One region of the Caballeronia sp. LZ034LL genome, then DNA from elsewhere that is predicted to be linked to it. Evidence: predicted binding sites of a transcription regulator. Region 1 holds the regulator's gene; the other holds the start of a gene.

Evidence for each region. Region 1 encodes FliA, which starts transcription of late flagellar genes. Its sites were predicted from a motif close to CTAAAGTTTNNNNNNNNNNNGCCGNTA; they were not measured.
Region 2: the regulator FliA is predicted to act here: its motif matches at 10,274-10,300, upstream of motA (flagellar motor stator protein MotA).

What each region holds. Positions count from the first base shown of each region.
Region 1 is NZ_JARUXR010000001.1:2,941,521-2,953,734, forward strand. Features, by position in the region: gene QCE83_RS13570 (HIRAN domain-containing protein) at 1-288, shown strand, start outside; gene QCE83_RS13575 (aromatic ring-hydroxylating dioxygenase subunit alpha) at 867-1,859, opposite strand; gene QCE83_RS13580 (GGDEF domain-containing protein) at 2,174-3,178, shown strand; gene QCE83_RS13585 (RNA polymerase sigma factor FliA) at 3,240-3,971, opposite strand; gene QCE83_RS13590 (MinD/ParA family protein) at 3,990-4,907, opposite strand; gene flhF (flagellar biosynthesis protein FlhF) at 4,900-6,687, opposite strand; gene QCE83_RS13600 (thiamine pyrophosphate-binding protein) at 7,025-8,719, shown strand; gene QCE83_RS13605 (PepSY domain-containing protein) at 8,798-9,061, shown strand; gene QCE83_RS13610 (cytochrome b/b6 domain-containing protein) at 9,067-9,612, shown strand; gene QCE83_RS13615 (branched-chain amino acid ABC transporter substrate-binding protein) at 9,664-10,809, opposite strand; partial or broken gene putA (trifunctional transcriptional regulator/proline dehydrogenase/L-glutamate gamma-semialdehyde dehydrogenase) at 10,910-12,214, opposite strand, start outside.
Region 2 is NZ_JARUXR010000004.1:631,488-643,701, forward strand. Features, by position in the region: gene QCE83_RS30250 (efflux transporter outer membrane subunit) at 67-1,530, opposite strand; gene QCE83_RS30255 (efflux RND transporter periplasmic adaptor subunit) at 1,527-2,774, opposite strand; gene QCE83_RS30260 (efflux RND transporter permease subunit) at 2,800-5,985, opposite strand; gene QCE83_RS30265 (DUF4148 domain-containing protein) at 6,320-6,589, opposite strand; gene QCE83_RS30270 (Nramp family divalent metal transporter) at 6,877-8,208, shown strand; gene motB (flagellar motor protein MotB) at 8,289-9,269, opposite strand; gene motA (flagellar motor stator protein MotA) at 9,303-10,175, opposite strand; gene QCE83_RS30285 (helix-turn-helix transcriptional regulator) at 10,449-11,294, shown strand; gene QCE83_RS30290 (hypothetical protein) at 11,420-11,692, shown strand; gene QCE83_RS30295 (hypothetical protein) at 11,769-11,936, opposite strand; gene QCE83_RS30300 (MFS transporter) at 12,066-12,214, opposite strand, start outside.

The DNA.
Region 1 (12,214 bases):
CTCTTGCGCGACTGCCAAAACGGACATGATGAATTCGCATTGTGCCTGTCTACGCTTCCGCCATCGCATCTCGTCGGCTATTGCCCCAAATACTACGCGCGAGACATCACAAAATTTTTGACGGAGGATCCTGGAGCCGTTTCCGTCACAGTCCGGTGCGTGAACGTCGATGCGCCGCTGGACATGCGACTGCTTTGTACAGTAACAGCGCCGTGGGGCAACGGATATGCTCCGTTTGTGAATCATGCGGACTTCGAGTTGCTTGGACGGGAGACCGCCGCCGCGTAACGGTGTGCGCCTGACCATGACGCCTGATTTTGGCCGTGTTCTCGAACAGAAGATGACCGTCGTCGTTTGAGCGGTACCAATTATCTTTTTCTGCGTGAATTTGCCGGCGATCTTTAAGGTTGTAATTTCTAGGTCGAATATTCGACTGAACGGTCCGGTCCGCATCCATCGGCTGAAGTATGACCGGCCCGTTCTGACGGGCGGGCAACTGGCCATCGATCAAGCCCCCCGGCATACCTTGCGCTGTCACAGCGTAATGCACTTGCGCCGACTACCGATCGGTCATTCCGTGCTTCCAACTTTCCTCGTTGATTACGTTTGATCTTCTTCATAGACGTAGCCATTGATGCGCTTTGACCCGGCGCACTCGCGCCGTACACGATCGGCAACGCGTCACCCGATCAACACGCCGAGGATCGTATGGAAGAGTCAATGAGGCTCACAAATACTAGTGACCTTACGACTCTGAAGGAAATATCTAGGACGTGACTGGACGGAAGCGGTTTGTAATAAATCGACTCCGAAGGCAGGGGTTGCTGGTTCGATCCCAGCCGGGCGCGCCAATCTCAAGACTCCCGCTACGCCCCACCCGTCGTCCCCCACCCGAACTCCCGTTCCGCCAGCCATCTCCGGTAAGCCACCGACATCCGGTCGCACCTCTGATGCAGCTCCGCATCGAGTTCCAGCGGCAAGCACCTCGGCCATTGCGATTCGACTATCGGCGTGTCCTGCATCAGGATCTCCATATTGAAGTCATAAAGCTCCCGATCGCTGTGCGTCGAGTCGTCTTCATGAATGGAGACGAGCCACGCCCGCGTTTCCGTCTCCGACACCGGCGACGCCACCAGCATGATGTGCAGCGCGCCCTGCCCGCCGGCGGCCATCTTCGTGAGGCTCGCAATCAACGGCCGCCTGACGCGATACACATAGTCGATCATCGCGCCGTCGTCCTGCCCCGGCATGCCGGCCGGTTGCCAGTAACGGCACTGCCGCGCTTCGAGTCCGCCATCCACAGGAACGACTTCGTAATCAGGCACCTCGGTATGCGCCTGCTCGCCCAGAATCCCCGCGTGCACGAAGGAGAAATGGGCCATGTCGAGAAAGTTCTCGACCACTCTCGGTGCCGATGACCTCACCGTCTGCGGCGCAAGATTGATACGGCGCCCGCCGGGCACATCGGCTTCCGGATAGAAGTCGAGTGCATACGCGGGCTCGCCGAAACACATCCAGACCACGCCGTACTTCTCCTCGCTGACGAAGGTCGTCGCGCAGGCGCGTTTCGGCGGACGCAGTGCGGGATTCGACGGGATATGCAGACATTGCCCCTCGATGTCATACCGCCAGCCGTGATAAGGACAGGTGATCCAGTCGCGCGATACCGTTCCGAGCGACAGCTGCGCCCCGCGATGCGGACAGTAGTCGCGCCACACATGCGCTGCACCGAGACTGTCCCGCCACACGACGATGCGCTCATCCGCGACGACGAATCCTCGCGCCCCGCCCTCCGGCACGTCCTCACTGTTGCAGACCGCCAGCCATTCGCCTTGCAGGGAAGAAGCGTTGTTGTTCATTGTCATGAGCCGTAAGCAGGAAGCGGAAAGCGGGAGGATTCAAGACACCGCATTCTCCCCAACCGATCCTGCAGCGAAATCGCAAAAAGTAGCAGAATAGCGGGTCGCGCGACGGTGCAACCCGATGCAACACCTTCGCACCGCTTCCCGCGACGGGGCCGCAAAAAAAGAGACAGCAGCACACCATAACAGCAAGAAATCACCATCCAGGGGTTCATATGGAGCAGGCGCATCAACCGGCACGCCGGATCCAGGCTTTCATCGGGTCCGGGCACCGGAGTCCCGAACGGGAGCAGGCCACGCTTCGTGTCTGGATGGGGACAGCAGTGCTGCTCGCGTATGGCCTCTTCGAGTGGTGGCGCCCGTCACACGATGCCTCGATGGTCGTGCGGCTCGTCGCCCTCTATGTGTCCTACGGCGCCCTGACGCTGTTCGTCGTGAGCCGCGCGAGCGCCACGTCCCTGACGCGCCTCACGCTCACGACCATCGCCGATCAAGCCTTGCTCGGACTTGCGCTCGCGGCCGGCGGCGCCAGCGCGCTGCCGCTCATCTGGGTGATGTTCTGGTTCCTGATCGGCTCGGGATGCCGCTATGGCAAGCGCACGCTCGCGGTGTCCTGTGCGACGGCGCTCATCGTGGTGATCGCGCTCGGCCTCGGACAACCGTGGTGGCATGCCAATCTGCCGGCCGCGATCGGCCTGGGATTGAGCGTGCTGGGGGCATCGGTGTATCTGAGCGTGCTCGTCGACCGTCTCGGCAAGCTCAATCTGGATCTCGCGCGCCAGGCGTCCACCGATCCGCTCACCGGACTGTCGAATCGCTATGCGCTGGAGAAGATCGTCAACCGGGCGATGGCCGCGCCGCCCACCAGCCACGACGCCGATGACGCCACGGCCCTGCTGCTGATCGACCTCGACGGTTTCAAGGAAGTGAACGACACCTACGGGCACGCCGTCGGCGATGTGCTGCTGCAATCGTTCGCCCATCAGCTCGAGGCGCGACTGCGCCGGACCGACACCATCGCCCGGCTCGGCGGCGACGAATTCGTCGTGCTCGCGCATCAGGTGCGGGACCGCTCGGCGGTGCTCGCCGTGGCCGACAGCATCCATTCGGCGCTCGCCGCCATCACGTCAGTGCAGGAGCGGGCGGTATCGGTGTCGGCGAGCATCGGCGCCTGCCTGCTGTCCGGCGCGACGATCGCGCGCCCGTCCGACATGAACACGGTGCTGCGCGCCGCCGACCGCGCGATGTATCGCGCGAAAAGTCTGGGCGCCGGCAAGACCGTGTTCGCCGAAACCCACGACTTCGAAACCAGCTAAAAAAATGGCCCGCATCGCTGCGGGCCATCCGTGTCATGCGTCACCGTTCAAGCGTCGGGTTTCACGCTTCGGCGCCGGTCCAGGCCTGTTCGCGCAGCTTCGTGCGCAGACGCGCCACCGCCTGGCTGTGCAGCTGGCACACGCGCGACTCGCTTACTTCCATCACCGCACCGATCTCGCGCAGGTTCAGGCCGCGCTCGTAGTACAGGCTCATCAGCAGCTTCTCGCGTTCCGGCAACCGGTCGATGGCTTCGATCAGCGCGCCGCGCAGGCTGTCGTCCATCAGCGCGGACAGCGGATCCGAACGATCGACGCAATAGCGGTCGAGGAACGGCTCGTCATCGGCGGAACGGTCGAAGTCTTCGTAATAGATCAGCTGCGCGCCGTGCAGGTCCTGCAGCATCGACTGATACTCGTCGAGCGGCATGTTCATGTGCTCGGCAATTTCCGTCTCGCTGGCGGAGCGGCCGAGGTTCTGCTCGACCTTGTGCACCGCCGATTCCACCTCGCGCGACGTCTTGCGCATGCTGCGCGGCAGCCAGTCGTTGGCACGCAGTTCGTCGAGCATCGCGCCGCGGATCCGCTGGCTCGCATACGTTTCGAACTGCGCGCCCTGGTCTTCCTTGTAGCGGCCGGCCGCGTCCAGCAAGCCGATCATGCCGGCCTGGATGAGATCGTCGAGATCGACGCTCGCCGGCATCTTGGCGACGAGCTGAAGCCCCAGCCGGCGAACGAGCGGTGCATATTTCGTCAGCGTTTCGGACTGTGAGAGTTTGCCTTGGGCGTTATACATCTTGGTCACCTATCTTGATCACATCGACGCCGTGCTGCTCATGGCCAGTTCGTGAAGCGCGGCTGCACGATGCGCCGTCTCCCGTCCGCCCTGCTCAGAGTCGCCAACCGGAATTCGCGCGTCCGCCTGGCCGTTCGCCGCACGCGCATACGGCGCGGGGCGCATCGGCCAGTGCAGGAGCTCCGCCGCAATCGCGCGGTAGTCGCGTGCCGCGGCCGTGGCCGGGAACGCTTCGACTGCGCAGCGTGAGAGTTCCTTAGCCCGAGCGACGCGCGCATCCTCGGACACATATCCCGCCTGCACCAGCGACACAGCCAGATACCGGCTTGCGACGCCCGACAGGTTGTCGAACGCGACCGCCGCATCGGCCGGGTTCTGCACGTGATTGATCAGCACGCGGAACTGGCCGATCGCATGGGCGTAGTGCAGACGCTTCATGCACGCATACGCCTCGGTGATCGCCGACGCGGCTACCCGCGTCACAACGAGAAAGTCATGCGCCTGCGCCGCGAGCGACGAGAGCGCGCCATACCGGTCCAGCTGCGCGTCGATCAGCACGATGTCCGCCGGACCATCCAGCAGCGCGCGGCATTGCGCGGCGTCATGGCTGATGCGTTCATCGCGCGGCGCCGCGAGCAGCGAGAAACCGAACGGCGTGCGCCCGGCGGCGTCCGCGAGCGTGCTGCGGCCCGTCATAACCGCGGCGGCGGCGCCGGCATCCTCGATACCGACGAGCCGGCTGGCCGAAGCCGCGTTGCGATGCTCGTCGATCACGAGCACATCCTTGCCATGCACCGACAGCGCCGCGCCGAGATTCACCACCGTCGACGTACAGCCGATTCCCGCCGGGCCGCCCACAACCGCCACCACACGCGAGCCAGCTCGCGTGAGGAGCCGTCGCAGACCTTCTGCCTGATCGAGCACGAACTTATCCAAAGTGCACCCCATGCATGTCGGTCGAGGCACGCGCGGACAGCGCGGAAAGCAGCGCGGGGACTTCTTCGTCGTTCGGCACGAACGGCGAGCCGTCGCGCGGAATGCAGAACGCGCTCTTGATGAGGAAACGCTTGGTCGCGACGTACAGGTTCTCCGGCACCTTCTGTCCGGTCGAGACGTAATGCACCGGCAGCTTGTAGCGGATCACCGTGTCGAGCACGCCGCCGAGATTGGTGGCTTCATCGAGCTTGGTCAGGATGCAGCCCGCGAGCGGCGGCTGGTCCGGCGCGCTCTTGTAGGCCTGCACGACTTCGTTCAGCGTGTCGCCGTGGCTCGTCGCGTTGAGCAGCAGGATGCGCTGCACCGGATGGCCCGCGCCGCACAGCATCGCGATCTGGTCGGAGACCATGCGGTCGCGCTGGCTCATGCCGATCGTGTCGATCAGCACGATATGTTTGTTACGCAATTCGGACAGCGCCAGTTGCAGGTCGGCGGCGTCCTTCACCGCGTGCACTGACACGCCCAGGATCTTGCCGAAGATGCGCAGTTGCTCGTGCGCGCCGATCCGGTAGCTGTCGGTGGTAAGCAGCGCAACCTTGCTGGCGCCGAAGCGCATCACGCAGCGCGCCGCGAGCTTCGCCGTGGTGGTCGTCTTGCCGACGCCCGTCGGGCCCATCAGCGCGAACACGCCGCCGCGCTCCATCAGCGCGTCTTCGCTGTCCATCACCGGAATGTTGCTTTCGAGGACTTGCTGCACCCATTCGAGCGCGCCTTCGACACTCTCCATCTCCGGCATGTTGTCCATCACCATGCGCACGAGCTGCGCCGAGAAACCGGCCGAGAACAGGCGCTTGGTCAGCGCGCCGCCCGTCGGGTTGCGGCGCTGGCGCTCGCTCCACATCAGGCCGGCGAAGTGCTCTTCCATCATCTCGCGCATCGACGAGAGTTCGTTCATCACCGTGTCGTTGACGACCTGCTGCATGCGCGCGCGGATCGCCTCGGTCACGACCGCCGCCGCATTCGCGGGCAGGCCTTCGAAGACGCTTTCCGGCGTGGCGGGCGCGGCGGCCGGCGCCGGCGTTTCAGCGTGCGGCGCGCTCGTGTTGATCTTGTGCGCGGCGCGGCGGGCAGCGACCTGCGCGGCTTCGCGCGCCCAGTCCGGCGTTTCGACCTTCTGCTGCACGGCCGGCTGCGGCGCCGCTTCGGCGCGGGCCGGCTGCTGCTGACGCAGCGCAAATTTGCCGGCTTCCAATTCGGTCGACCGGGCGGTCGACTGGACCGGCGCCTGCGACAGCGTCGTCACCGGCACGCCCATGCCGCGCGCAATCGCTGCCGACGGCGTGAGCGGGCGGTTCGACGGCATCGACGCCTGTTGCGCCAGACGCTTCGCGTGTTCGATCAGCCACGGGTTGGTGTCGGCCATCGTGGGGGACGTGTCGTCGGCGGAAGAAGCGAAGTCGTCTTCGTCGTCGGCCGTTGCGCCGAACACGGAGGAAAACACGTCGCCGTTCACGTAGGGGTTCGTGGCTGCCTGCTGTTTCACCGGGATCGCTGCCGCCGCTGCGGCCAGCGCCGCGCGCGACGCGCCGCCCGAACGCACCGCCTGCTCCTGCGCGGCGGGCGAGATCGAAGCGATGTCGCTGTCCGCCACCGCGACGATTTCGACCGAGCCGTCGTCCAGCGTGCGATTCGACAACACCACGGCATCGGGACCGAGCGTTTCACGAACCTGGCGCAGTGCGTCACGGCTGTTCGCGCCGATGAATCTACGAATGTTCAAACTTGCCCCCGATGAGGTGTGATACGGCGATCGTTGCGAGCGAACCGGCCTGCCTGCCTGCCGGTCCCGCTTTTCAGTGAAGCCATTATTGCGAAGTTCCCCTTAAGCCCATCGCTGGATAAAGGGTGGGAAAAAGGGGTATTTCGGCTGATGGACGGCTGATCGACACCTCAGGGCCGGAACATGGCGCGCCCGCCGCCGGCAAATGTTCCCGGACCGCGTGTGGCCGAACGCGTGCCCGAACGCGTAAGCTGGAGGGCACGTCGCTCACCGTCCGGCACCTCTCCGGCATCGAACCGAGGCGTTTCCGGACATTTCAAGGAGACTTCATCGCATGATGTCCGCTGCTTCTCACGCCTCTTCCGAAAGCCAGACCACCGGCGCCCGTCTCGTCGTCGATGCGCTCGTTCATCACGGCGTCGAGCGCGTGTTCTGCGTGCCCGGCGAGAGCTTCCTCGCCGTGCTCGACGCGCTGCACGACGAAACCGCGCACATCCAGACCATCGTCTGCCGCCACGAGGCCGGCGCGGCGAACATGGCGGAGGCAGTCGGCAAGCTGACCGGACGTCCGGGCGTGGCGATCGTCACGCGCGGGCCCGGCGCGACGCATGCGTCGATCGGCGTGCACACCGCATTTCAGGATTCGACGCCGATGCTGCTGCTCATCGGCCAGTGCGCACGCGATCACATGGACCGCGAGGCGTTCCAGGAGATCGATTACCGGCGCATGTTCGGCCAGATGGCGAAGTGGGTCGCGCAGATCGACGACCCGCGCCGCGTGCCGGAATACCTGAGTCACGCGTTTCACGTCGCGACGGCCGGGCGTCCCGGACCGGTCGTGCTCGCGCTGCCGGAAGACATGCTGACCGAGACGCTCGCCGCCATCCCGCCGCTGCCGCGCTACCAGCGCGTGGCGGCCGCGCCCGCGCCGGCGCAGATGGAACGCCTGCGCGAGCTGCTCGGCAATGCACGGAAGCCGTTCGTGATCGCGGGCGGCAGCGGCTGGACGGAAGAAGCCACGCAGGACTTCGCGCGCTTCGTCGAGCAATGGCAGTTGCCGGCGGGCTGCGCATTCCGCTATCAGGACACGCTGTCGAACGAGCATCCGAACTACGCCGGCGATGTCGGGCTGGGCATCAATCCGGCGCTCGCCGCGCGCGTGCGCGACGCCGACGTGCTCTTCGTGCTCGGCCCGCGCATGGGCGAATCGACGACGGGCGGCTACGCGCTGCTCGACATCCCGAAGCCGAGGCAGACGCTGATCCACGTCCACCAGGGGGCGGAGGAACTCGGGCGCGTCTATCACGCGGATTTGCCGATCGTCTCGGGCATGCCCGAAATCGCGGCGATGCTGGCCGCGCTGCCGCCGCCGCGTTCCATCGCGTGGGCCGGCGAGGCGGAAGCGGCACACGCTGCGTATCTCGACTGGCGCGAGCCGCGCCCGATGCTCGGCGATGTCCAGCTCGGCGAGATCATGCGCCAGCTCGCCCAGACCCTTCCCGCCGACGCCATTCTCACCAACGGCGCCGGCAACTATGCGACGTGGCTGCATCGGCATTACTCGTACCGGCAGTTTCGCTCGCAGGTCGCACCCACCAGCGGCGCGATGGGCTACGGCGTGCCTGCCGCGATCGCGGCGAAGTCGCTGTACCCGGAGCGCACGGTGATCGCGTTCGCGGGCGACGGCTGCTTCATGATGTCGAGCCACGAGCTGGCGACGGCCATGCAATATGAATTGCCGGTGATCTTCATCGTCGTGAACAACGGCCAGTACGGGACGATCCGCATGCATCAGGAACGCCACTATCCGAACCGCGTGCATGGAACCGGACTGACCAACCCCGACTTCGCCGCCTACGCGCGGGCGTTCGGCGCGCACGGCGAACTCGTCGAGACAACGGGCCAGTTCATGCCCGCGTTCGAGCGCGCACAGCGTTCCGGCCTGCCTGCCGTGATCGAAGTCCGCATTCCGGCGGAACAGAGCACGCCCGGCGCGACGCTCGAACACATTCGCCAGCAAGGCAGGCGTTAGCGGACAAACTTTCAGTCTGCTTGCAGTGCGCTCCCGGTGGCGCTAGAGTAGCCCGTCCAAAACCACCGGGAGTAAGTCATGCTGAAGATTTTGGCGTTGTCGTTGGCGATGGGAATGTCGGGTGCGGCGTTCGCGAAGGCGGATTGCACGGCGCATCCGAAAAGCGAATGGATGAAGGAGTCCGACGCGAAGGCCAAGCTCGAGGCCGAGGGCTACAAGATCCGCAAGTTCAAGGTCGATGGCAACTGCTACGAGATCTACGGCCACGACAAGAACGGCAAGAAGGTCGAGATCTATTACGACACGAAGACGCTCGCGGTCGTGAAGTCGGAAGTGGAATAAGCGTCATGTCTCCGCCCGTGACCCGGCCCACGAAAGTCTGGGACATCTGGGTTCGGCTCACGCACTGGGCCGTCGCGGGCATCGTCCTCTGGAACCTGTTCGGTCCGACCGATTTCACTCACCGGCTGCTCGGGTATGGCGCGGCGGGTCTGGTCGCCGCGCGCATCGTGTGGGGCTTCATTGGGTCGCGATACGCGCGCTTTTCCGCGTGGTGGCCCAAGCGCATGCATCTCGTCGGCTATCTGCGTTCGCTGGCCGCCAGGCAGCCGATGCACCATCTTTCGCACAATCCGCTCGGTGCGTTGATGGCCCTCACGCTCTGGTGCCTGATTCTCGCGCTCGCGCTATCCGGCTGGATCATGCGGCTCGACGCCTTCTGGGGCGAAGACTGGCCGCAGGAGATCCACAGCTGGCTCGCGGTCGCGGTGGAAGTGTGCGTCTGCGTGCATGTCCTCGCGGCCGTGCTGATGAGTGTGTGGACACAGGAAAATCTCATCAAAGCGATGCTGACGGGCAACAAGCGCGATCCCGAAAAAGAAAAAGCCCCGTAACCGGAGTCACGGGGCCTTCACCCGAAACATCAACCGCAAAAGCTGGCGTGCTTACTTGCCGCCCACGCTCTGCAGCGTCGTCCACTTGCCGCCGACGACCTTGTACAGCGTGATGCCGCCGTTCTTCAGATCGCCCTTCGTGTCGTATTCCAGATGCTTCGCCGTCACGCCCTGCATGTCGGTCTTCGCGAGGAACGGCAGGTACTTGGCCGGATCCGTCGAGTTGGCCGCCTTCATCGCGGTGAACATGGCCATGGCGCCGTCGTAGGCGTACGGCGAGTAGGTCTGCACGTCTTCGTTGAAGCGCTTCTTGTACTTCGCTTCGTAGGCCGGGCCGCCCGGCATTTCGTTCATCGGCAGGCCGGCGAGCGAGGCCACCGTGCCGTCGGCCGAGTTGCCCGCGATCTTCAGGAACGTGTCCGTCTTGACCATTTCGCCCGCCATCAGCGGCGCGCGCAGGCCGAGCGTCTTCATCTGCTTGACCATCGGAGCGGCTTGCGAATCGGCGCCGCCGTAGTACACGAGGTCCGGATTCATCGACTTGATCTTGGTCAGGATCGCCTTGAAGTCCACGGCCTTGTCGTTCGTGAATTCACGGTCGACGATCGTGCCGCCTGCTGCCTTCGCCGCCTTCTCGAACTGGTCGGCGAGACCCTGGCCATAGGCCGTGCGGTCATCGACGATCGCAATTTTCTTGACCTTCAGGTTCTTCACCGCGAACTCACCCGCGACCGAGCCCTGCTGCGTGTCCGAGGTCATCATGCGGAACGCCGTCTTGAAACCCTGCGTCGTGTATTCCGGCGCCGTGGCCATGGCGATCTCGGGAATGCCCGCGTTCGCGTAGATGCGCGAAGCCGGGATCGTCGTGCCCGAGTTGAAGTGCCCCAGCATGCCCTTGATGCCGCCATCCACGAGCTGCTGCGCGACGGTCGTGCCGGTGCGCGGGTCGGCCTGGTCATCGGCCGATTCCAGCACGATCCGAACCGGCTTGCCGCCGATCACCGGCTTCGTCGCGTTGAAGTCTTCCACCGCGAGCGTGATGCCGTTCTGCATGTCCTTGCCGTAGTGCGCCTGCGCGCCCGTCAGCGGGCCGGCGTAACCGACCTTCACGTCTTCCGACGTCTGCGCGACTGCCGTCCCCGCGAACAGGCCGGCGAGCGTCATGGCTGCTGCCAGCTTGGTCATCGTGTGCTTCATAGCTTCTCCTGGTTCCAGTGTGGATGGCAGCGCGTGCCGGGATCGCCGTGCCTGCTGCCGCTTGTTTGAATGTTCCTGATCCGACCGTCCGAGGGGTAACTCAGCCGATCGTCATCAAATTGGCATTGCCGCCTGCCGCCGCCGTGTTCACGCTCACCGAGCGTTCCGTCAGCAGACGTTCGAGCGCATAGTCTTCGCCGTCGTGGCCTGCGTCGGCGAACGCTCCCGCAGCCACGCCCTGCACCGATACGATCGGTCCCGGACGCTTCGCGACTTCCTTCACCAGCGACAGCAGTTCATCGCTGTCGCCTTCGAACAGCACGGCGTCGAAATCTTCCGCCGCTCGGCGAACCTGTGCATACGGCTTGAGCGCCGCCGGCAGCGACGCCGCCAGTTGCTCACCCGCCGATCCACTGAACAACGCGCGGTTGCCCGTCGCGAGCACTGCCGCGAACTGCGCGCGCGCGCCGCTTTGCGTCGCCGCCACGCACAGCACCGTGCCGCGCGCGCCGAGCGTATAGGTGTTGCGTTCGCCCGTCGGGCCGGTCAGCACCGCCGTCGCGCCCGCCATCACATGCTGCAGATAGCCGTCGCAACGCGCGGCCGTGTGCGGATCGCGCTCGCCGATCGCCCAGTCGCGCAACGCGGTGAGCGCCGCGGCCGGCGTGTCCTTCGTCGCGGCCGGATCGACGGTCAGCGCGGTTTCCAGCGACTTCGGCAAACCGCTCGGGCGCTTGGCCAGGAGGCGTTGCAGATACAGCGCGCCACCCGCCTTCGGACCCGTTCCCGACAGACCTTCGCCGCCGAACGGCTGCACGCCGACCACGGCGCCGATCACATTGCGGTTCACGTAGATGTTGCCCACGTGCGCCCGCGAAATGACATGCGCGATGGTTTCGTCGATGCGCGTATGGATGCCGAGCGTCAGGCCATAGCCGGTCGCGCGAATTTGGTCGAGGAGTTTATCAAGGTTCGATCGGCGGTAGCGAACCACATGGAGCACCGGGCCGAACACTTCGCGCTTCAGTTCGTCGATGTTCTCCAGTTCGATCAGCGTCGGCGGCACGAAGGTGCCTTGCGCGCAGTGGTCCGGCATCGGCAGCTGCACGACGTTGCGGCCTTTCTCGCGCATCGCGTCGACGTGCGCATCGATGCCGCGCTTCGCGTCCGTATCGATGACCGGGCCCACGTCCGCCGAGAGCCGGTCCGGATTGCCCACCGCCAGTTGATTCATTGCGCCGGTGAGCATCTCGAGCGTGCGGTCGGCGACGTCGTCCTGCAGGCACAGCACGCGCAGTGCCGAACAGCGCTGGCCGGCCGAGTCGAACGACGATTGCAGCACGTCGGCCACCACCTGCTCCGCGAGCGCGGACGAATCGACGATCATCGCGTTCTGGCCGCCGGT
Region 2 (12,214 bases), on a different contig from region 1:
TTGTTCAAGTACTGACTCGCTTACTATACGAGCCTCGCGATCATCCTGCTTACGTCATCTTTCAAGTCACTGCGCAGGCGCGTTGCCGTGCGTTGCTGCCATGGCTTCGTCGTCGGGTGCGGCGCGTGTGTCCCATCCGCCGCCCAATGCCTTGACCAGCGCCACCGACGTCGTACGCTGCTGGCCTTGAATCTGCACGTCCTGGCGTTCGCTCGTGAGCAATTGCTGCTGTGCGGTGATGACGTCGAGATACGCGACCAGGCCGCCTGAATAGCGGTCGTTCGCCAGCGAGAGCAGACGCTGCGCATCGTTGACCGCCGCGTGCGACTGCTTCGCCGCGCCATCCAGCACCGACAGTCCGACGATGCCGTCCTGCACCTGCTGGAACGCGCCCAATACCGTCTGCCGATAATTCGCGACCGCCGCGACATAGCCTTCTTTGGCGAAATCGACGGCGGCGGAACGGCGCCCGCCGTCGAAGACGACCTGGCTCGCCATCGTGCCGATGGTCCACAGCAGGCTCGGCGCGGAGACGAGGCTCGCGAGCGCGGTGCTTTCCCAGCCGACCGTGCCGTTCAGCGTCAGGCTCGGGAAGAACGCCGCGCGCGCGACGCCGATCTGCGCGTTGGCCGCAGCCATCGCGCGTTCGGCGGAAGCGACGTCGGGCCTGCGTTGCAGGACGTCGCTCGGCAGGCCGAGCGGAATGGCCGGCAGCGGATGCATGGCGAGATCGGGCGCGATGGAGAACTGCGGCGCGGGCGTGCCGACGAGCGCCGCAATCGCGTGTTCGTATTGCGCCCGCTGGGTCAACAGCAATTGCGCCTGCACGCGTGTCTGGTCGAGCAGCGCCTGTTGCTGTAGCACGTCGAGACCCGACACCGCGCCCAGATCGTGTTGCGCCTGCACATAATCGAGCGCCTTCTTTTGCAGCGCGACGGAGCGGTTCAGCACGTCGAGCTCGGCATCGAGTTCGCGCAGCGAGAAGTAGCTGCTGGCGAGATCGGTGGTGAGCACGAGACGCGCGTTCGCCAGATCGTCGCCCGACTGATCCGCCGAGGCCCGCGCACTTTCCACTTCACGGCGGATGCGCCCGAACAGATCGACGTCGTAATTGACCGTCGGCGCGAGCTTCAGGTCGTTCTGCACCGTGGTGGCGTTCGGCGTGTTGTAGTTGTTGACCGGACGATTCTTCGAGATGCGCAGCCGTGAAGCGTTCGCGCCGAGATCGACCTCGGGCAGCCCGAGCGCGCCCGTTTGCGCGAGCGTCGCGCGTGCCTGCGCGTAGTGCGCGCTGGCGGCGGCGAGCGTCTGGTTCTGCGCGAGCGCCTGGGTTTCGAGCGCGTTCAGCGTGGCATCGTCGAAGCCTTGCCACCAGTCGGGCGCGAGCGGCGCATGCGACGGTTCGCCCACGCGCCAGTACGAATCGGTCTTCCAGGTGGGCGGCGTGTCGGCGGCGGCGCGCCGGTAGTCCGGACCGACCGTGCAGGCCGCGAGCAGGGAAACAAGCGTGAGGCCGAGCAGCGCTTTCATGATGCGGCCTTCGTTCCCGACGCGGCCTGCTGATCCTGCTGCTTCTGCTGCGGCGCGATCACCACGTGATCGCCGTCCGCGATGGAGTCGCTCGGGTTGATGATGATCTTGTCGCTCGGCTCGATCCCGCTTTCGATCTCCAGCGACTGCCCGAGATCCTGCGCGATCACGATCTTGCGCAACTGCACGTGCCCGTTCGCATCGACTACAGCAACGCGCGGCCCTTCGGAACGGAACAGGAGCGCGTTGCCCGGCACCAGCAGGCGCGCATGCGCGGCCGCCGGCAGCGCGACCTGCACATAGGCGCCGGGCCGCAAGCGGCCATCGGGATTCGGCAGCGTCACTTCGATCTGCAGCGAACGCGTGGGCACGTCGATGGCGCCCGACACATGCGTGATCTTGCCGTGGAATTTCTCGCCCGGCAGTTCCGCCTGCGTGACGGTGGCGTCCTGTCCGACCGAGACGTTCTGCGCATAGGCCTGCGGCAACTGCACGAACACGCGCAACGGATCGGACTGCGCGAGCGCGAAGAGCGCCCGGCTCGTGCCGCTGCCGGCATCGATGAGATCGCCGACATCCACGTTGCGCTGCGTGACCACGCCCGCGAACGGCGCGACGATCCGCTTGAACGATTCGAGCTGGCGCAGGCGCTTCACGTTGGCGTCGGCGGCGGCGAGATTCGCGACGTCCTGGTTGTAGGTGCTTTGACGTTCATCGAGTTCCTGTTGCGAGACCGCATCGCGCTGACGCAACTGCTGCCAGCGATCCAGCGAACTCTTCGCAAGACCCAGGCTCGATGAAGTCTGGTCGCGCTGCGCAACGGCCTGCGCGAGTTCCTGGTCGATCTCGGGCGTATCGAGATCGGCAAGCAGCTGGCCTTGCTTCACGCGTGCGCCGATATCGACATACCAGTGCAGCAGATAACCGGTGGCGCGTGCATAGATCGGCGATTCGACGAAGCCGCGCAGCGTGCCTGGCAGGGTGGTTTCGGCGCCGCTGTCGGTGTGCGAGGGCTGCACCACGTTCACGTACTGCTGCGCGTTCTGCTGCGTGCGCGTGGCGATGGAGCGGTTGTGCACCATGTCCGTGACGACGGTGCGCGCGGCGCCGATCGCCAGCAGCGCGAGCACGATGACGAGCGCAAGCTTGGCGCGCTTCCATTCGGCATGGCGCGGCGGCAGCGCGGGCCCTTCGTCGGAGTCGCGCGCGGGAATCGCAAGCGAGGCGTGGTTCTTTTCGGTCATGTTCGTGATCGGGTCTATAGCTATATCAATGTTGTCCGTTCGCGGCGTCGCGCTGCGAAGGCGTCTTGCGCGCGGCGCGGCGCGCGAGCCTTGCATGGATGCCCGCGAAAATGAGCGGCACGAAGAAGAGCGTGGAAACGGTCGCGAACAGCAGCCCGCCGATCACCGCGCGGCCGAGCGGCGCGTTCTGCTCGGCGCCTTCGCCGAGGCCGAGCGCCATCGGGATCATGCCGATGATCATCGCGAAGGCGGTCATCAGCACCGGGCGAATACGGCTTGCGCCTGCTTCGAGCGCGGCGGTCAGCGGCGGCATGCCGGCGTTCAGCCGTTGCCGCGCGAAGGAAACCATCAGGATGCTGTTTGCGGTGGCGACGCCCATCGTCATGATCGCGCCGGTGAGCGCAGGTACGGAGAGATGCGTGCCGGTGAGGAAGAGCATCCAGACGATGCCCGCGAGCGCGGCGGGCAGCGCGCTCACGATGATGAGCGGGTCGATCCACGACTGGAAGTTCACGACGATCAGCAGATACACGAGCACGATGGCCATCGCGACGCCGATGCCCAGCCCGAAGAACGACGTGCGCATCGTCTCGACCTGACCGCGCACGACGATCTGGCTGCCGCGCGGAAGCGTCTTGCGGGCTTCGTCGACGAGATGATTCACCTGGCGCGCAACGCCGCCGAGATCGCGGCCCTCGACGCTCACGAACAGGTCGATGACGGGCCGGATGTTGTAGTGCGTGACCACCGCGAACTGGCTTTGCGGCGCGATGCGCACGAGATTGCCGAGCAGCTGCGTGGGGCCGTTGAGCGAGGCCGAGACGGGCGTGCGCAGCAGTTCGTCGATCGACGAGACCTGATACTGCGGCGTCTGCACCGCGAGGTTGTACTCGACGCCGTTGCGCGGATTGAACCAGAAACCCGGCGCGGTCTGCGAACTGCCCGACAGCGACACGAGCACGTTCTGCGCGACGTTGTTCGCATTGAGATTGAGCTGTTGCAGACGCGTGCGGTCCATTTGCAGATCGATGACGGGCTCGTCCAGCTTCTGCTGGATATGCGTATCGACGTTGCCGGGAATCATGCGGATCTGCTTCATCAGCTTGCTCGCGGCTTCGAAATTCGCCTGGCCGTTTTGCCCCTGGATCTGCACGTCGATGGCGGCGGGCAGGCCGAAGTTCAGGATCTGCGTGACGATGTCGGCGGGCTGGAAGAAGAATTCGACGCCCGGGAACAGGCGCGGCAGCCGCGCGCGCAGTTCGTCGATGTAGGTCTGCGTGGGCGCGTGATCGGCCGTGAGCGCGACCTGGATCTCGCCATCCAGCGTGCCGATGGTGCCCGCATTGCTGTAGGACAGGTTGATGCCGCTGTAGGGCAGGCCGAGGTTGTCGAGGATCGTCGAGAGTTCATGCTGCGGCACCACTTGACGCACGACGTTTTCGACCTGATCGGCGAGACGCGCGGTTTCCTCGATGCGTGTGCCGGTCGGCGCGCGCATGTGCATGCGGATGTCGCCGGCATCGACGCTCGGGAAGAAATCTTCGCCCAGGATGAACACGAGGCCCGTGGAGAGCACGCAAAAGCCGAGGAACAGCGAGCCGAACAGGCGCCGGCGCACCAGCAGCGTCGAAAGAATCACGATGTACGCGGCGCGCATGCGCTCGAAGCCGCGGTCGAAACGCCGATGCAGGCGTATGAAGACATTCGGCCGGGCGTGTGCATCCGGCGCGTGGGCGTGGCCCATCAGCAGCATGGCGAGCGTCGGGACGAGTGTGCGCGAGAGAATGTACGACGCGATCATCGCGAACACGACCGCTTCCGCCAGCGGCACGAACAGGAACTTCGCGACGCCGGTCAGGAAGAACATCGGCACGAACACGATGCAGATGCAGAGTGTCGAGACGAGCGCGGGCACGGCGATCTCGCCGGCGCCTTCGAGAATGGCTTCGTGCAGGTCGGTGCCCATGTGCAGATGGCGCTCGATGTTCTCGATGGTCACCGTGGCGTCGTCCACCAGGATGCCGACCGCCAGCGCAAGGCCGCCGAGCGTCATGATGTTGATGGTCTGCCCGAGCGCGTGCAGCACGATCAGCGAGGAGAGGATGGACAGCGGAATCGAGATTGCGATGATGCAGGTGCTGCGCCAGTTGCCGAGGAACAGCAGGATCATCGCGGCCGTGAGCGCGGCGGCGATCAGCGCTTCACGCACCACGCCCTGCACGGCCGCCTTGACGAAGACCGACTGGTCGAACAGCGCGCTGATCTTGAGATCGGGCGGCAGCGAGGCGCGTGCTTGCGGCAACAGGTCCTTCAGCGTGTTGACGATGGACAGCGTCGACGAGTTGCCGTTCTTCAGCACCGAGATCAACACGCCGCGATGGCCGTCCTGGCGGAGGGGGGGGGTCGGCGGGGTGGCGCCGGCCCGCACGTGCGCGACTTCGCGCAGATAGGTGGTCGCGCCGTTGATGGTGCGCACGGGAATGTCGTTCAGGCCCGCGACGGTGGCGGGCGAGCCGTTCATGTTGATCGTGTATTCCTTCGGGCCGATCTTTGCGGTGCCGGTCGGCAGGATCAGGTTCTGGGCGTTCACGGCCTGCACGACGTCGGTGGGCGTAAGGCCCTTGGCGAGCAGCGCGCGCGTGTCGAGATCGACGGAGATCACGCGGCTCTTGCCGCCGTACGGATAAGGCACGGCGGCGCCGGGAATCGTCACGAGTTGCGGACGCAGGAAGTTGAGCGCGGTGTCGTTCAGGTCCTGTTCCGATTGCTTCGGACTGGAGAGACCGAGCTGGATCACCGGGATGCTCGACGCCGAATAGCTGATGACGAGCGGCGGCGTGGCGCCGGGCGGCATCTGCTTCAACTGCGCCTGTTCGACCGCGACGGTCTGTGCAATCGCGGTCTGGATGTTCGCCATGGGTTGCAGGAAGAGCTTGATGATCGCGATGCCTTGCAGCGACTGCGATTCGATGTGCTCGATGTTGTTCACGGTGGTCGTCAGACTGCGTTCGTTGACTGACGTGATGCGGTTGGCCATGTCCTGCGCGGAAAGGCCGGTGTAGTTCCAGATGATGCTGACGACGGGTATGTCGATCTCAGGGAGTACGTCTACTGGCGTCGTCAAGAGGACGAAGGGCGTCGCCAGCAGGATCATGATGGCCATCACGATGAACGTGTAGGGCCGCTTCAGCGCAACGTTGACTATCCACATTGAGTCGTTCGGAAGAGCTTGGAAAGGGCGCGGCGGCGAGCTTGCATGCGGCGCGCGGGACGCAATGACGGACTAGGCGGGCGAAGATTTGCCGTGACGCTATGGTAGTGGCCGCGCGCCAACGACAATGTGGCGTGAATATGGCGCGTATGTCAGATTAGGCGATTTGAAAGCAAGCGTTTGAAAGGGCGCGTTCATCGCTTGCGAATCGGGAATACGACGGCGTGTGCGCCGGTCATCTCCGGCAGCGGACGAGCGGCGAGACGGCGCGGGAACGCTCGCGGAGGGAGGGAACCGCGCGGGGTCTCGACGGGATGAAGCGTGGGCTTGCTGGTTACTGGGCGGGTTGCTGCATGGCGGGTTGTCCGGCTGCGGAGGAACCATCGGTCGATGCACCGTAGGCGCTCGACGACTGCACCTTGGCTTCGGCGGCCTGGATGTTATCGGGGTAGAAGGCATCGCGTTCGGACGGGTTGTAGCCTGCCTGCTCGACGCGTTGCAGGTCCTGCTTGACCTGGGCGCGCGTCAGTCCATCGGTTTGGGCCAGCGCGGCGAGTGGAGTGGCGGCGAGTGCGACGATCGCGAAGCGGGTAATCAGTTTCATGGGGGACTCCTCGAGCGTGGTGACGATGAATGCGGCGCATGCGTGCAAGTCATGCACGGCCACGGGCCCATTCTATGTTTGGGGTGGTGACGACATGCTGGCGTTCAAATGACGCTTTCGTCAGTTTGGAACACGTACTGAATCGTGGGTGAAGGGGCGTCGAAGGTGCGTTGAAGGCAGCGGGGAGGTGGTCTGTAAAGGTCGAAGGCCGGTGATAGACTCGCCGGCTTGGGCGAACGTGCTGTTCGCGCCGGGTTCAATCAAGCATCGCAGTGGGGATCGATAAATTGCCGTTCAATCTGCCGACTACGGCCACCGCGCCGTTCTGTCCTTCCGAAGTCAAAGGCTCCGTGGCCGTTACGTCCGGCGCGCCACTCTGGAAGAAGCTGCTGCAATTCGCGGGGCCCGGCTTGCTCATTTCCATCGGCTACATGGATCCGGGGAACTGGGCGACGGATATCGAAGCCGGATCGCGTTATGGCTATGGGCTGTTGTTCGTCGTCGTGCTGTCCAGTCTCGCGGCGATGGTGCTGCAATGTCTTGCCATGCGGCTCGGCATCGTCACGGGGAAGGATCTTGCGCAGTTGTCACGCGAACGCTATGCGAAGCCGGTGGCGAATGCGCAGTGGGTGCTGGCCGAGCTGTCGATCATTGCGTGTGATCTGGCCGAAGTGCTGGGCGGTGCGCTCGCGTTTCATTTGCTCTTCGGCGTGTCGCTGATCTGGGGCGTCGTGCTGACGGCGTTCGATACGCTCATCGTGCTCGGACTCAAGGGCAAGAACTTTCGCGATCTCGAAGCGATCATGCTCGGGCTGATTGCGACGATCGGGATCGGATATGTGGTGGAGCTCGTGCTCGTGAAGCCGCATTGGCCTTCGGTGGCGGCCGGGCTCGTGCCTTCGATCCATGCATTGAGCCAGCGGGAGCCGCTTTATCTCGCCATCGGTATTCTCGGCGCGACTGTGATGCCGCATAACCTTTATCTGCATTCGTCCATCGTGCAGACGCGGGTAGTCGAGCGGGACCGATCGAGTCTGCGCTCCGCGATTTCGCTGTCGCGGCTGGATACCATCGTGTCGCTGATTCTCGCGTTGATGATCAATGCAGCGATCCTGATCCTGGCGGCGTCGGCGTTTCATGCGACCGGGCATACGCAGGTGACCGAGATCGAGGACGCTTATAAGCTGCTGGCGCCGATCGTGGGGACAGGGTTGGCGGCGGTCTTGTTCGCGGTGACGCTGTTCGCGTCCGGGCAGAGTTCGACGTTCACCGGGACGATTGCGGGGCAGGTCATCATGGAAGGGTTCTTGAGGTTCAAGATTCCTTGTTATCAGAGACGGTTCATTACCCGGGCGCTGGCGTTGATTCCTGCGCTGATCGGGGTTTATTGGCTCGGGAATGGGGCGGTGGGGAAGCTGCTGGTGGGGAGTCAGGTTGTGTTGAGTTTGCAACTGCCGTTTGCGTTGTATCCGCTTATCCGGATGACCAGCGATCAAAGGCTCATGGGGGAGTTCGTCAACGCGTGCTGGATGAAGGTGGTCGCGTGGGGGTTGTTCGTGGTGATCAGTGCCGCGAATGTTTGGCTTGTCGTGCAGACGGTGGGGGAGTGGGTGGGGTGAACTCACGTCGGGTCAAGAGCCCGCGAAGCGAAACACGATCCAAATTCGTGTTTCATTCGCGGGCCCAGTTGGCCGCAGCTCTACTTCACCACATTCACCGCCCCATTCGACTTCGCCGCCACCGCGGCCGGAATCGCGGCCTCAACCGTCTGCCCCTGATCGACCGTCGTCCTTCCGCCGTCCTTGAAGAACGCCTGCTCCGCGGCCTTATTAAGAACGAGAATACTGATCCGCCGATTAGTCGGCTCATCGACCACATCCTTGTTCAGCGGCAGCACGTCAGCCAGCCCGCGCACCTGCAGCACCTTGCTTTCCTTCATCCCGCCGGCCACCAGCGCGCGCCGCGCCGCATTCGCGCGTTCGCTCGACAGCTCCCAGTTCGAATACCCGGCCTGACCGCCGGAGTAGGGCACCGCATCCGTATGTCCCGCGATCGACACGCGGTTGTCCACGTCGTTCAGCGAAGCCCCGATGTTGGTCAAGATCGTCGTCACATAACCTTCAAGCTTGAAACTGCCGGAAGCGAACATCGGCCGATTGAGCGAATCCACGATCTCGATCCGCAAGCCTTCGCTCGTGATCGCAATCCGGATCTGATCCTTGAATGCGCGCAATGCCGGGGTCTGCTCGATCAGCGCCGTCAGCTTCTGCTTCAGTTGCTGAAGCTTCTGCAAATCCTCCATGGCGACAGCCGCCCGCGCGATCGTCTGCGGCACCGGCTGCGTCTGGCTCTTCTTGCCTTCGCCAGGACGCGTGCTCGACAGATCCTGACCGCCGCCGGTAATCACGCTGGTATGCGTGGATGCACCGCCATCGTTGCCGAACAGCGCAGACAACGGCGTATTGAAATACTGCTCGATGCCTTCCTTGTCGTACTTCGATGTCGACCCAAGCAGCCACATCAGCAGGAAGAACGCCATCATCGCGGTGACGAAGTCGGCGTAGGCGATCTTCCACGCGCCGCCATGATGCCCATGTCCGTGCGCCTTCTTCTTGCGCTTCACGACCACGGTAGGTGCAAGCACGGACTGCAACGGATCGCGTGACGGTTTCTCAGCCATGAGAGTGAATTCCTTCTTGCGTGCGCGATAGAGTTACGAAGCCGACTTAGGCATCTTGGTCGCGCGCACCGCGTCGTCCAGTTCCTTGAAGCTCGGACGGTCCGCTGTGAACAGCACCTTGCGGCCGAATTCCACCGCGATAGTCGGCGCGTAACCGTTCATCGAAGCAAGCAGCACCGACTTCACGCACTGGAACGGTTTCGCTTCGGCAGCGCCCTTTGCATTGAGCAGATCGGCGAGCGGGCCGATGAAGCCGTACGCCAGCAGAATGCCGAGGAACGTGCCGACCAGCGCGCCCGCGATCATCTCGCCGAGAATGGCGGGCGCCGCGCCCACCGAACCCATCGTGTGCACCACGCCCATCACGGCGGCGACGATACCGAACGCGGGCAGGCCATCGGCCATCTTCTGAATCGCGTTGGCCGCAACCGAACTTTCGGTGTGATGCGTCTCGAGTTCCTCGTCCATCAGGTCCTGCATCTCGAGCGCGTTGACATTGCCCGCCGACATCATGCGCAGATAGTCGACGATGAAGTCGAGCAGATGATGATCGGCCATCACGTGCTCGTACTTCTGGAACAGCGGGCTGGATTCGGGCGCGTCGACATCGGCTTCGAGGGCCATCATGCCTTCCTTGCGCGCCTTCTGAAGCAGTTCGTACAGCAGGGCGATCAGCGCGACGTACTTCTCCTTCGTATAGCCGCCGCCCTTGAACGCCTTCGGGATGGATTGCAGGGTCTTCTTGAGCGTCGCGGTCGGATTCGACACGACGAATGCGCCGATCGCCGCCCCGAAAATACACAGCAGCTCGAACGGCTGCACGAGCGCGGCCAGGTGGCCGCCGACGCCGATGAAGCTCCCGATCACCGAGCCAATGACCACCACCCATCCGATGATGACAAACATGATTTCTCCGCAGTTTTCCGCGCGCCGCGGGCCGTGCGTGCTTGCTTAAAGAAAAGACGCGCACGGCTCGCGACGCATTGTTCGCTTGTTCAGGCTCTTAACGGCCGGTAAGAACGGGAAATGAAGGGTCTTCGGAGCAAGTTTTTCTGCGCAAATGTTTGCGTCGTAAATGTTACGTTCCGGGCAATCCGTGCCCCGGGCGGGAGGCCGTCGAGCCTGGATGACCCGGCAGGTAATGGAACGTGCGCATCCGGTTCGACTAAGATCGTCCGCATGAACTCGACCCTCGCACAGGCTTTCGACGACCCTGCACGTTCCGGCCCGAACGCCACCGTCGGCGCGCTGCTGCGCGAATGGCGTCAGCGAAGACGCATGAGCCAGCTCGACCTGGCCGGCGAGGCCGATGTCTCCACGCGGCATCTGAGCTTCGTCGAATCGGGGCGTGCGCTGCCGAGCCGGGAAATGGTGATGCGGCTTGCCGAACAGCTCGATGTGCCGCTGCGCGAGCGCAATACGCTGCTGATGGCGGCGGGCTACGCGCCGCTGTATCGGGAGCGGGCCCTGGCCGATCCGCAGATGGCCAATGCGCGCCGCGCCGTGGAACTGGTGCTGAAAGGCCACGAGCCGTTTCCTGCGCTTGCCATCGACCGCCACTGGAACATCGTCGCGGCCAACGCGGCGCTGCCGCCGCTGATCGCATCCGCCGATGCCGCCTTGCTGGCGCTGCCCGTCAACGCGCTGCGCCTCTCGATGCACCCGCGCGGCCTCGCCGGCGTCATCGACAACTGGCACGAGTGGCGCGCGCATCTGCTCGCGCGGCTGCATCGGCAGGTGGAGGTGTCGGGCGATCCGGTGCTGCTGGCGCTGCACGCCGAGCTGGAGGCGTATCCCGCGCCCGCGCACGTCCATGCACCGCAATCCAGGCGTCACGAACCCGATCCGGTGGTCGTGCCGCTGCGTCTGCGCACGCCGCATGGCATGCTTTCGTTCTTCAGCACGACCACGGTGTTCGGCACGCCGGTCGACATCACCTTGTCCGAGCTGGCAATCGAAGCCCTGTTTCCCGCCGACGACGCAACCGCCGCTGTTCTCGGCCGGCTCGCCGAAGCACGACGCTGAGCTTGCGCCGGCGCGCAGGGGCTTACAGAATGGAACCTAGTGGGGGCAGACGGATCGATGAGAGAAAGGCAGGCCGTGCAGTTCGAGCCTGGTGAGCTTTTGTCCAACCAACGCGGAAGATAGCGATGATTCAAACATTCGAGCAAGTGATCGGCGGGCAAAGCATGCAGTTCTGCGCAAGCATCGCCGACGGCGGCGGCCCGCCGCGCGTCATCATCAGCCGCGCGGATTCGGCGGAGTCACTGGTGATCGTCCAGGCCGAAGGCATCATCGGCACGATCAAGGCGGAAGTGGAAGCGCCCGCGTCGCTCGTGGCCGATGCCGTTCGCAAGGCCCAGCAGGAAGCGCTCATCGAGCGCGCACTGGAAACCGGCGCCGTGCAGACCACGAGCCTCTAGGCTTTAAAACAGTCGGTTACACACACATGCCCGCGCGGTTCATCGAGCCGCGCGGGCATTGTTCATCAGCCTGGCGCTACAGGCGCGGTTCGCCGTTCTTCGGATCGGCGGGCACCATCGGCGTGGCGGAATCCGGGCCGTCGGGCATGTCCGGGTCGTCGGGGTTCGGCGCCGCATCGGGATCGAACAATTCGTCGGGATCCGGCTCGTACGGCTCTTCGGGGGAACGGGGCAGCGTCGACATCAGCTTCTCCTTGAGGTTGGATGGCTTCAGGCTCCGAGGCAGCTGACTTCTGTTCAGGACTGCGCCGGGCGTCTCGCTTGATCGTTGCAACAGGCGTACCCGCTGACAGGCACGTCTCGATTGCCGTGTTTATTCAAGATTCTTGGAGAGCGCATTGCGCGCACGGTCCCTGTCCGTCTCCGCCGGATTGCTCACCTGACGCGCAACCAGTGCCGTCCCCAGCAGGATCGCGACGGAAATTCCGGCCGACCAGCGCACGGCATCGACGATATGCGCCG